Regions from separate parts of the Ruminococcus sp. RTP21204st1_B2_RTP21204_210225 genome, predicted to be linked through region 1. Evidence: a T-box and tRNA genes for the amino acid it is inferred to sense, from the RefSeq annotation. Region 1 holds a T-box; the other holds one or more tRNA genes.
The links. The T-box of region 1 lies ahead of tyrS (tyrosine--tRNA ligase). A T-box ahead of a tRNA ligase gene usually reads a tRNA of that ligase, here a tRNA-Tyr.

Region 1 (4,738 bases):
GTCATCGAGAATGAGTATCTCAGGATCACCGACCAATGCTCTTGCAATGGTAAGTCTTTGACGCTGACCGCCTGAGAGGTTTTTGCCCTCCTGCAAGATCATTTCGTCAAGCTTATCAGGCTTTTTCTCTACAAAGTCTTTTGCCTGAGCAATGTCAAGAGCGTTCCAGATATCCTCGTCCGTGGCGTTTTTATCACGCCACTGCATATTGTGTCTTATAGTACCCTTAAAGAGGACAGCTTTCTGAGGAACAATGCCTATCATACCTCTGAGCTGTGAGAATGGGTACTCTTTTACGTCAACGCCGTCAACGAGGACTTCGCCCTGACGGACGTCATAAAATCTTGGTATAAGGTTGATAAGAGAGGTTTTACCTGAACCTGTACCACCGATTATACCGATAGTTTCGCCTTTCATGGCTTTGAAGCTTATATCCGAAAGGGAGTCGGCTTCGGCTGATGCGTACGAGAAGAAACAGTTCCTAAACTCTACGCATGGTGCATTACCGTCAGTTGTGACAGGCTTATTATCCTTATCGGATACACTTGGCTCCACAGCGAAAACGTCGTTTATTCTGATAGCGGAAGCCTGCATTTTGGTGATATTTGTAACGAGTATCGCCATAGCAAGGAGTGCCAAAAGTATCTGGTTCATATAGTTTACAAGGGCTATCACTTCGCCCTGTGAGATAGAGCCTGAATAAACTGTTTTGCCGCCAAACCAAATGATAGCGATGATAGCGAAGTTTACGATAACATAGGTGGCAGGGTTCATAAGGGCGGAAACTCTTCCTGCAATTATCTGCTGACGTCTAAGTTCTTCAGTATTATCAGCGAACTCTTTCTCCTCGTCTTTCTGACGGGAAAATGCTCTGATAACTCTTGCGCCTGTAAGAGTTTCGCTTGTCATAAGGTTAGTTTTATCCAGCTTTTTCTGGATATTCTTATACTGCGGGATAGTGATGTGCATTATAAGATAGATAACATAGGCAAGGCATGGGGCGATTATCAGGAAGATAAGGGTAAGCTTCACTGAGATAGAGAATGCCATTATTATTGAGCCTAAAACGATAAAAGGCGAACGAAGAAACAGACGAAGGAGAATATTCACACCCTGCTGTGCGGTATTGATATCCGCTGTCATTCTTGTGACGAGGGTATGGCTTCCAACGCTGTCTATTTCCGCATAGGACAGTGAATTGATATGCTTGAAAAGGTCACGTCGGATGGCTGTTCCAAAGCCCAGTGACGCTTTTGCGGCGAAATACTGAGCAGTCAGCGAACAAGCCAGACCGCAGAAGGCGAGGAGAACAAGCACGCCACCCATTTTATAGATGTAGGGCTTATCTTGATTTTTTATACCCACGTCAATGATATTAGCCATAACGAGTGGCACTGCAAGCTCGAAGCAGGCTTCGATAAGCTTAAACAGCGGACCGATTATGCTTTCTTTTTTATAGTTTTTCAGATACCTAAAAAGCTTCAGCATTTTTCTTTCTCCCAACTAAATAAAATCATATAAATTTCATTATATCATATGTTTTTGTACATTTGTAGACGAATAAGTTAATTCTTTAAAAAAGTGGAGGATAATGTAGGGGCAAAAAGCTTGCCCGTCTTTATACACCGGCATAGTTTGTGATGATTCAAGCCTCGCACCTCCGAGCGGGACGCCGAGGGCGTCGTCCCCTACAATAATCATCGCCGCAGGCGATACCTTCATTCCTCACTTCTTATTCCTCACTTCTAAAAAAGGGGGTTGACAAAATGGTGAAAGTGTGCTATAGTCATATCAATAGGTTTAAATGCTATGACGGAAATAAGTAGCCTTTTGCGAAATTTCAGAGAGCTTTCGGTCGGTGCGAGAAAGCATTTCTACAAAGTGTGAATACATTCCTGAGCTGTTCGCTGAGAAAGCTTTTGCGTAAGGCGAAACGGTTTGCACACGTTACAGTGCTATGGCTTCGCTTTCTGCTGAGCCTGTAAGGTCGGGAGTTTCCCCGATAAACTGAGGTGGTACCACGATGATTCGTCCTCTGACAGATATTCTGTCAGGGGATTTTTTATTTATGTACCGCAAAAAAATAATACGGAGGTATGAAAAATGACAGTATTTGAAGAACTGAAAAGAAGAGGTCTTCTCGCTCAGCTCACTGACGAGGAGGAGATAAAGGAGCTTATCAACGCTGGTAAGGCTACTTTCTACATTGGTTTTGACCCAACTGCTGATTCTCTACACGTTGGTCACTTTATGGCGCTTTGTCTTATGAAGCGTTTGCAAATGGCAGGCAACAAGCCTATCGTTCTTATCGGAGGCGGTACGGCTATGATAGGCGACCCGTCAGGCAAAACAGATATGAGAAAAATGATGACAAAGGAAACTATCAACCACAATGTTGAATGTTTCAAAAAGCAGATGTCACACTTCATTGATTTTTCTGATGACAAAGCTATTATCGTAAACAATGGCGATTGGCTGCTTGACCTTAATTATGTGGACGTACTTCGTGACGTTGGCGCTTGCTTCTCTGTAAACAAGATGCTTACATTCGAGTGCTACAAGCAGAGAATGGAAAGGGGTCTTACTTTCCTTGAGTTCAACTACATGATAATGCAGTCCTACGACTTCTACAGACTTTTCCAGGATTACGGCTGTAATATGCAGTTCGGCGGTGACGATCAGTGGGCTAATATGCTGGGCGGCACTGAGCTTATTAGAAAGAAGCTTGGCAAGGACGCTTATGCAATGACTATCACTCTCCTGCTCAACTCTGAGGGCAAGAAGATGGGCAAGACAGAAAAGGGCGCTGTATGGCTCGACCCTGAAAAGACTTCTCCATACGAGTTCTATCAGTATTGGAGAAACGTTGGTGACGCTGATGTTATCAAGTGCCTGAAGATGCTCACATTCGTTCCTATCGAGGAGATAGAGGAAATGGAGAAACACATGGAGGGTGCTGAATACAACAAGGCTAAGGAGCTTTTGGCTTACGAGCTTACAAAGCTTGTTCACGGCAAGGAGGAGGCTGACAAGGCTGACGCTGCGGCAAAGGCTATTTTTGCAGGCGGTGGAAACAGCGATGATATGCCTAGCACGACTATTGCGGCGGCTGATCTTACTGACGGCAAGATAGGTATTCTTACGCTTCTTGTTAAGTGCGGTCTTTGTCCTTCAAACGGTGAGGCAAGACGTCTTGTTACTCAGAACGGTATTGCGGTGAATGGTGAGAAGTTCACTGACCCTAAGGGTCTTGTTGATCTCTCTGAGCCTGTTGTTATCAAAAAGGGTAAGAAGATCTTCCACAAGGCTATTGCGGAATAATATAGCACAAAATAATTTCCACGGGTGGACAGAAGTTCACCCGTTTTTTTTTATATAAATATATGGTATTTTGCAATATTCATAAACATTCACACAAAATACATATAAGGTTTAGCTATATTTAAAGTTATTCATATATACTTTTAATCAAAGGAAAGTTTACACGAAACATACGAAAAAATCACGAAAAGAGGCGTGGATATGAATGGCAATCAGGAAGTGTTCAGACGGATAGAGAAAAAATATATCGTTGATGAACCGACTTATGAAAAGCTTATAAAAAAGCTCGATGGGCATTTTGTCAAAGACAGATATTACAAAAGCACTATCTGCAACATATATTATGACACACCAAGTCATCAGCTTGTGAGAAACTCCATTGAAAAGCCTGTTTACAAGGAAAAGCTGAGAGTGAGGAGCTACGGCGTACCTAATGATGAAGACATGGTCTTTGTGGAGCTGAAAAAGAAATACAAGGGTGTGGTCTACAAGAGGCGTATTGAAATGACCCTTGCACAGACCCGTGATTTCTTTGCAGGCAAAGAGGTACCTCATGATAATCCGCAGATAGAGAACGAGCTGAAATATTTTCTCAAATTCTATGAGGGCATTGCTCCTGCAATGTATCTTAGCTATGACAGGCTTGCTTACTGCGGTACAGAAGACCCGTCCCTTAGGCTGACCTTTGACACGCACATTCTTTACCGTGAAGAGCAAAAGGAGCTTGACAAGGGCATTTGGGGAAAAGAGCTTCTGCCTGCTGGCATGAGGGTAATGGAGATAAAGATACCGAACGCTATGCCTCTTTGGTTATCGGCTATACTTGATGAACTGGAGATATATCCTGCGTCATTCTCAAAATACGGAACTGCGTATCTTAACGAATTTTCTGAAAAAATACATAAAGGTAAGGTGATAAGCTGTGCTTAATTCAACTACTCTTGCGGCTACTACTGTGACCACCACTGAAACGACCGTGGCGGCGATAACTACAAACGAATTTGTTTTCTGCACTGCGGCGTCTTTGGTGCTTGGTCTTATAATTGCATTTGCATTCAACTTCAAGCAGAAAAAGACAAAAAGCTTTATGATGACGCTTGCTTTGCTGCCTGTGATAGTACAGGTAGTGATAATGCTTGTAAACGGAAACATCGGTACGGGCGTGGCTGTTATGGGTGCATTCAGCTTGGTAAGATTCCGTTCTGTACCGGGAAGTGCAATGGACATTTGTGCTATCTTCCTTTCAATGGCTGTCGGTCTTGCGACGGGCACGAACCACCTTGCGTTGGCTCTTATGCTTGCGGTGTGCGTGAGCCTGCTGAACATTATTTATACGCTTCTGCCTATTGGCAAAAAGAAGTCGGGTCACAAGGATCTTAGTATCACTATCCCTGAAAGCCTTGATTACACTGAGGTA
Region 2 (4,738 bases), on a different contig from region 1:
TTACAGTTATCGTAAACATAGGCTCGTTGGGAAGTTTAAATCTTCGTCCCTCCTGTCTTACTTCTGCCTTTGCAGGGGTAAGCACAGCTATTGGCTCGGTAACGAGTATCACTCCCGACTTTTCACCCTTATGATGACCTATCCCGCTGTCCTGCCTTGCGGTTATACATCTTGCAAGCTCTGTGACCTTCGAGTCGGGATTCATATCTATCCCAAATGCGTAATACCCCTGATTACAGCTTGTTGTAAGGGTATGAGCTATCTCCTTGCCAACTCTCCCACGCCTTGAATTCATATTTGGATATGCAAGGTCGATGCTATCTCCGGGCAGAGCTATCTGATAGCCTGACTTAGTTTTTGATTTTATCGGCAGACCGATTATCTCGTAAAGACCTGTTTTCCCTCCAAAACCGCCAGCCTGACTTGTAAGGGTTATGCTCAGTCCGTCGGCTGAATATACTCTGTTTCCCTCTCTGCCTGAAATCCTTTTGACAAGAGTTTTTGGATTTGCGTCTGTGAAAGACAATACTTTTCCGGAACACTTTTCTCTATGAAATCCGATAATATACACTCTTTTTCGGGATTGGGGTACACCAAAATCTGCGCTGTTAAGCACTTCCCATACGACATCGTACCCCAATTCATCCAACGTACTAAGGATGGTCGCAAACGTCCTGCCCCCGTTATGTGATAGGAGTCCGGGAACATTTTCAAGGAGCAGATACTTAGGTTTTTTAATGGCGGCAATCCTGGCGATCTCAAAGAAGAGAGTCCCTCGGGTATCGCTGAATCCTTTTCGTTTTCCAGCGATTGAAAAGCTTTGGCAAGGGAATCCTCCGCATATAAGGTCGAGATCGGGCAGTTCGTTTGGGTCAATTTTTCTTGCGTCATCGTAATACACCTCGCCTTCCGTATCGTACATTGTTTCGTATGCTTTTTTAGCATATCGGTCAATCTCGCAGTACCCGACGCACTCAAAGCCTCCTGCTTTTTCAAGTCCCGAACGGAATCCGCCGATGCCTGCAAAGATATCGAAATACTTTATCATTTATCACGTTCCTTTCTGCAATAAAAAACGGCCAAGCTTTCTTAACTTGACCGTTACATTGACATATTCATTTCTTCTTCCTCAGTTTGTTCCGATTCTTCTCTGATAACGTGAAAATCGTCCACGCCTGGTATAACTCCGAGCGTTCTTCCGTTATCAAAAACGCAATGCACAGTGCCGATATCATCGACGTGATCGACCTTGCCAAGAGTACCGGACTCAACAGGGAATGGATCATCGTTCATTTGGTCAAGACAGATACGAGTTCCTTCGGGATACCGTTCTTTCAGCCGTTCAACTTTCTTTTGATCGTAATACATTACACATCCCTCCTTTTTCTACAAATGAAAAAAGGCTGTTTTATCATCGTCACTTAAATTCGTGACAATAGACAAAACAGCCTTTAAAACTTTGTGAATTTTTTTCATAACAAAACGGCAGGCTCAGAGCAAAATCTGCTCAAAGTCTGCCGCTTTGTTTGACGATGTTTAATTGTTGAGGGTTCAGATCCTTTTTTTACGAAAAAGCATCCACGGTTTTACACCTGAAATTTTTACCCTCAAAACGCAAAAAAAGCTCGTAAATACGAGCTTTTCGAGGTGTGCATCTATTTTATTGCACAAGTATGGTGGGAGAAGGTGGATTCGAACCACCGAAGCTAGAAGCAACAGATTTACAGTCTGCCCCCTTTGGCCACTCGGGAATTCTCCCATATGAATGAAAACAAAATAATGGAGCTGGTGGACGGACTCGAACCCCCGACCTGCTGATTACAAATCAGCTGCTCTACCAACTGAGCTACACCAGCTTGTTTTGCTTGATCTGTCAAACTGACGATATCTATTATATCATATCTCCAAGCACTTGTCAAGCACTTTTTATTTTGTTTTCATTTTTTTAATAAAGTGGTCGAGGCGACAGGACTTGAACCTGCGGCATCTTGGTCCCAAACCAAGCACTCTACCAAACTGAGTTACGCCTCGTAGTTGACGTTGCACACGGTGGGGAAAAGTCTCCAGCCACGGAAAAGTTCCAAGCTTTGTGTGCCTTGAGCTTCATAGATGTTTCTGTGAAGCATTTGTCTGCGTCATCAGACAGCTTAATTATTATACTCCCCAACGCCCGTTTTGTCAATAGGTTTTTTGCCACTTTGTATACTTGCACAATTAAGTCTTTCTTGAGAGCGACACAAATGTTATTTCTCAACAAATCATACCGTGATATCATACGAAAACATCAAAAATAATGTCCATAAAAGAGCCTTTTTTAAAAGAATGGTATAATTTGATGATATTTTGGTGAAACCTGTTGATTTTTAAAATGGTTTGTGTTATCATTATATTTAACAGATAATATTCGGGAGGAAAGTAAAAATGAAAACAAAGGAATGTCCTTTTTGCCATAAGGAAATATCCGAAGAAGCAATACTCTGTAAGTATTGCCATAACCTGCTTATAGACGAAAGCACGCCTGTTACGGAAGACAGCAAGCAGGAGGAACAGAATTTCACCTCTGCTGACGATGCTGACAGAACAAGAGTGTTCACAAAGCAGGAGGCACAGGAGTATGAAGAGAAAACAAGAGCTTTTACCGTGCCTAAACAGCCGGAAGAGCCTACAGAGTTTTTCTCCACACCAATAGCTGATAGCCATGATAATAATGACGGCTCTGAGAATTATCAGGATAATTATGATAATGGCGGTTATCCTGACGATGAAAACGATTATTCCGATGATGATACAGAGGATAACGATGACGCTTCCAGAAAGAAGCTCTTTGCAATTACTGCCACTATCACAGTTGGTATACTTGTGGTGGTCATTCTTGCTATAGTTGCAGGCTATAAGATCTTCGGCTTTGGCGGAACAAATAATAAGACCACTACTACTACAAAGCCAAAAACAACTGTTGCCGCTGATGACGACAGTAAGGGAGGCGTGTTCGTCGATACCGAGAGCAGTGCAGCTTCTACCGACACAAATACCACTACCTCACAGCCGGCTGACGAAAGCTCAACACCAGCCACTGAAACCTCTGCACCTGATACAGAAACAACTACAACTACCACAACAACTGCCTCAGATACAGAAACTACAACAACTACCACAACTACAGCAGATTCAAAGCCTGACGAAACTACAACAACTGCATCAGCCGAGAGCGGAGATTCTGCAAAGGCTGTCGCCGCTATCACAGCTCAGATAGACGGCAAGGTGTCTTCATATGAATACAGAACTGAGGACGCAGGCTTCATGTACTATTACGTCTTTACAGAAGACGGTCATGGCTACAGCGCCGCATATAATAAGGCAGACGGCTCAGTTGTACTTGTACAGAGCTACTGATTTTAAATAGAATATCACCAATTTTACAAAGTGCGTTTTCCTTGTGAGAACGCACTTTTTTTGTTTATACAAACGGGTTTTACATTGTGCATAGCAGTGTAAAGCCCGTTTTTGTGTGTAAATTCCTTTGCAAACATCTTACAATGACTTTACTTTACTTCGGTTACTGATTTTACAATGCTGATGTATCATAAGTATATCACCTGAATAGAAATAACATGAAGACCTGCACACAGGGTGCAGAGAGAAAAGGTGCAAATCAAAAAGCCCAAAGGGCAAGTATAAGAAAGAGGTTTTATATCATGAAAACAAGAACATCAAAACTGGCAGCGATCTTTACATCAGTTGCACTTGCAGCCACAATGCTCGCAAGCTGCGGAGGAAGCTCAGATAAGATCACAGTTATCTCCCGTGAGGACGGCTCAGGAACAAGAGGCGCATTCATCGAGCTGACAGGTATCGAGGAAAAAGACTCTAACGGCAACAAGACCGATAACACAAAGAAAGACGCCCTTATCTGTAAGTCAACAGACGTTGTGCTTACTCAGGTGTCAGGAGATAAGAACGCTATCGGCTACATTTCATTCGGCTCACTGAACGATACAGTAAAGGCTCTTAAAGTAGAGGGTGTTGAGCCTTCTACGGCAACTATCGAAAGCGGTGATTATAAAATAGTAAGACCTTTCAATATCGCTGTTAAAGACGGACTGTCAGACGCCGCTCAGGACTTTGAGAACTATATCCTCAGCTCCGAGGGTCAGGATATCATCGAAAAGGCAGGCTACATAAAGATCGACAAGAGCGCAGCAGCTTACGCTTCAAACAACGCTTCCGGTAAGGTAGTAGTCAGCGGTTCATCATCAGTAACACCGGTTATGGAAAAGCTCGCCGAGTCTTATCAGAAGGCAAACACAAACGTAACAGTAGACGTTCAGCAGTCAGACTCCTCAACAGGTATCAAGGATGCTATCAACGGCACATCTGATATCGGTATGGCTTCAAGAGATATCTCAGACGACGAGCTTTCACAGGGTATCAAGTCTGTAACTATCGCTCAGGACGCTATCGCAGTTATCGTAAATAAGGATAACGCAGTTGAAGATATCACAATGGACGAGATAAAGGCTATCTATACAGGCTCAAAGACAACATGGTCTGACGAAAGCAAATAAGCTATCAAGTTAATTCTCCATAAAGATTTGCACAAGACAAAACTTTGGGCGGCACAGCAAATTGTCGCCCCCTTTGTCTGAGCAAAAAAACAAGTGAAAAATTTTCAGAGGTGATAATTACGTTGACGGAAAACACAGCGGTGGCAGCGAATACAGCCGCTCAGAAGCCAACA

Region 2: it has a tRNA-Tyr gene. The T-box ahead of tyrS (tyrosine--tRNA ligase) is inferred to sense a tRNA for this amino acid. The anticodon was not compared.

Annotation. Positions count from the first base shown of each region.
Region 1 covers NZ_JBCPGA010000012.1:36,600-41,337, forward strand. The annotation lists gene AB5123_RS06405 (ABC transporter ATP-binding protein) at 1-1,488, opposite strand, end outside; T-box leader at 1,801-2,039, shown strand; gene tyrS (tyrosine--tRNA ligase) at 2,104-3,321, shown strand; gene AB5123_RS06415 (polyphosphate polymerase domain-containing protein) at 3,523-4,251, shown strand; gene AB5123_RS06420 (DUF4956 domain-containing protein) at 4,244-4,738, shown strand, end outside.
Region 2 covers NZ_JBCPGA010000006.1:130,891-135,628, reverse strand. The annotation lists gene dcm (DNA (cytosine-5-)-methyltransferase) at 1-1,048, opposite strand, end outside; gene AB5123_RS04230 (DUF4314 domain-containing protein) at 1,102-1,368, opposite strand; tRNA gene AB5123_RS04225 (tRNA-Tyr) at 1,675-1,759, opposite strand; tRNA gene AB5123_RS04220 (tRNA-Thr) at 1,781-1,856, opposite strand; tRNA gene AB5123_RS04215 (tRNA-Pro) at 1,955-2,031, opposite strand; gene AB5123_RS04210 (hypothetical protein) at 2,422-3,393, shown strand; gene AB5123_RS04205 (substrate-binding domain-containing protein) at 3,696-4,565, shown strand.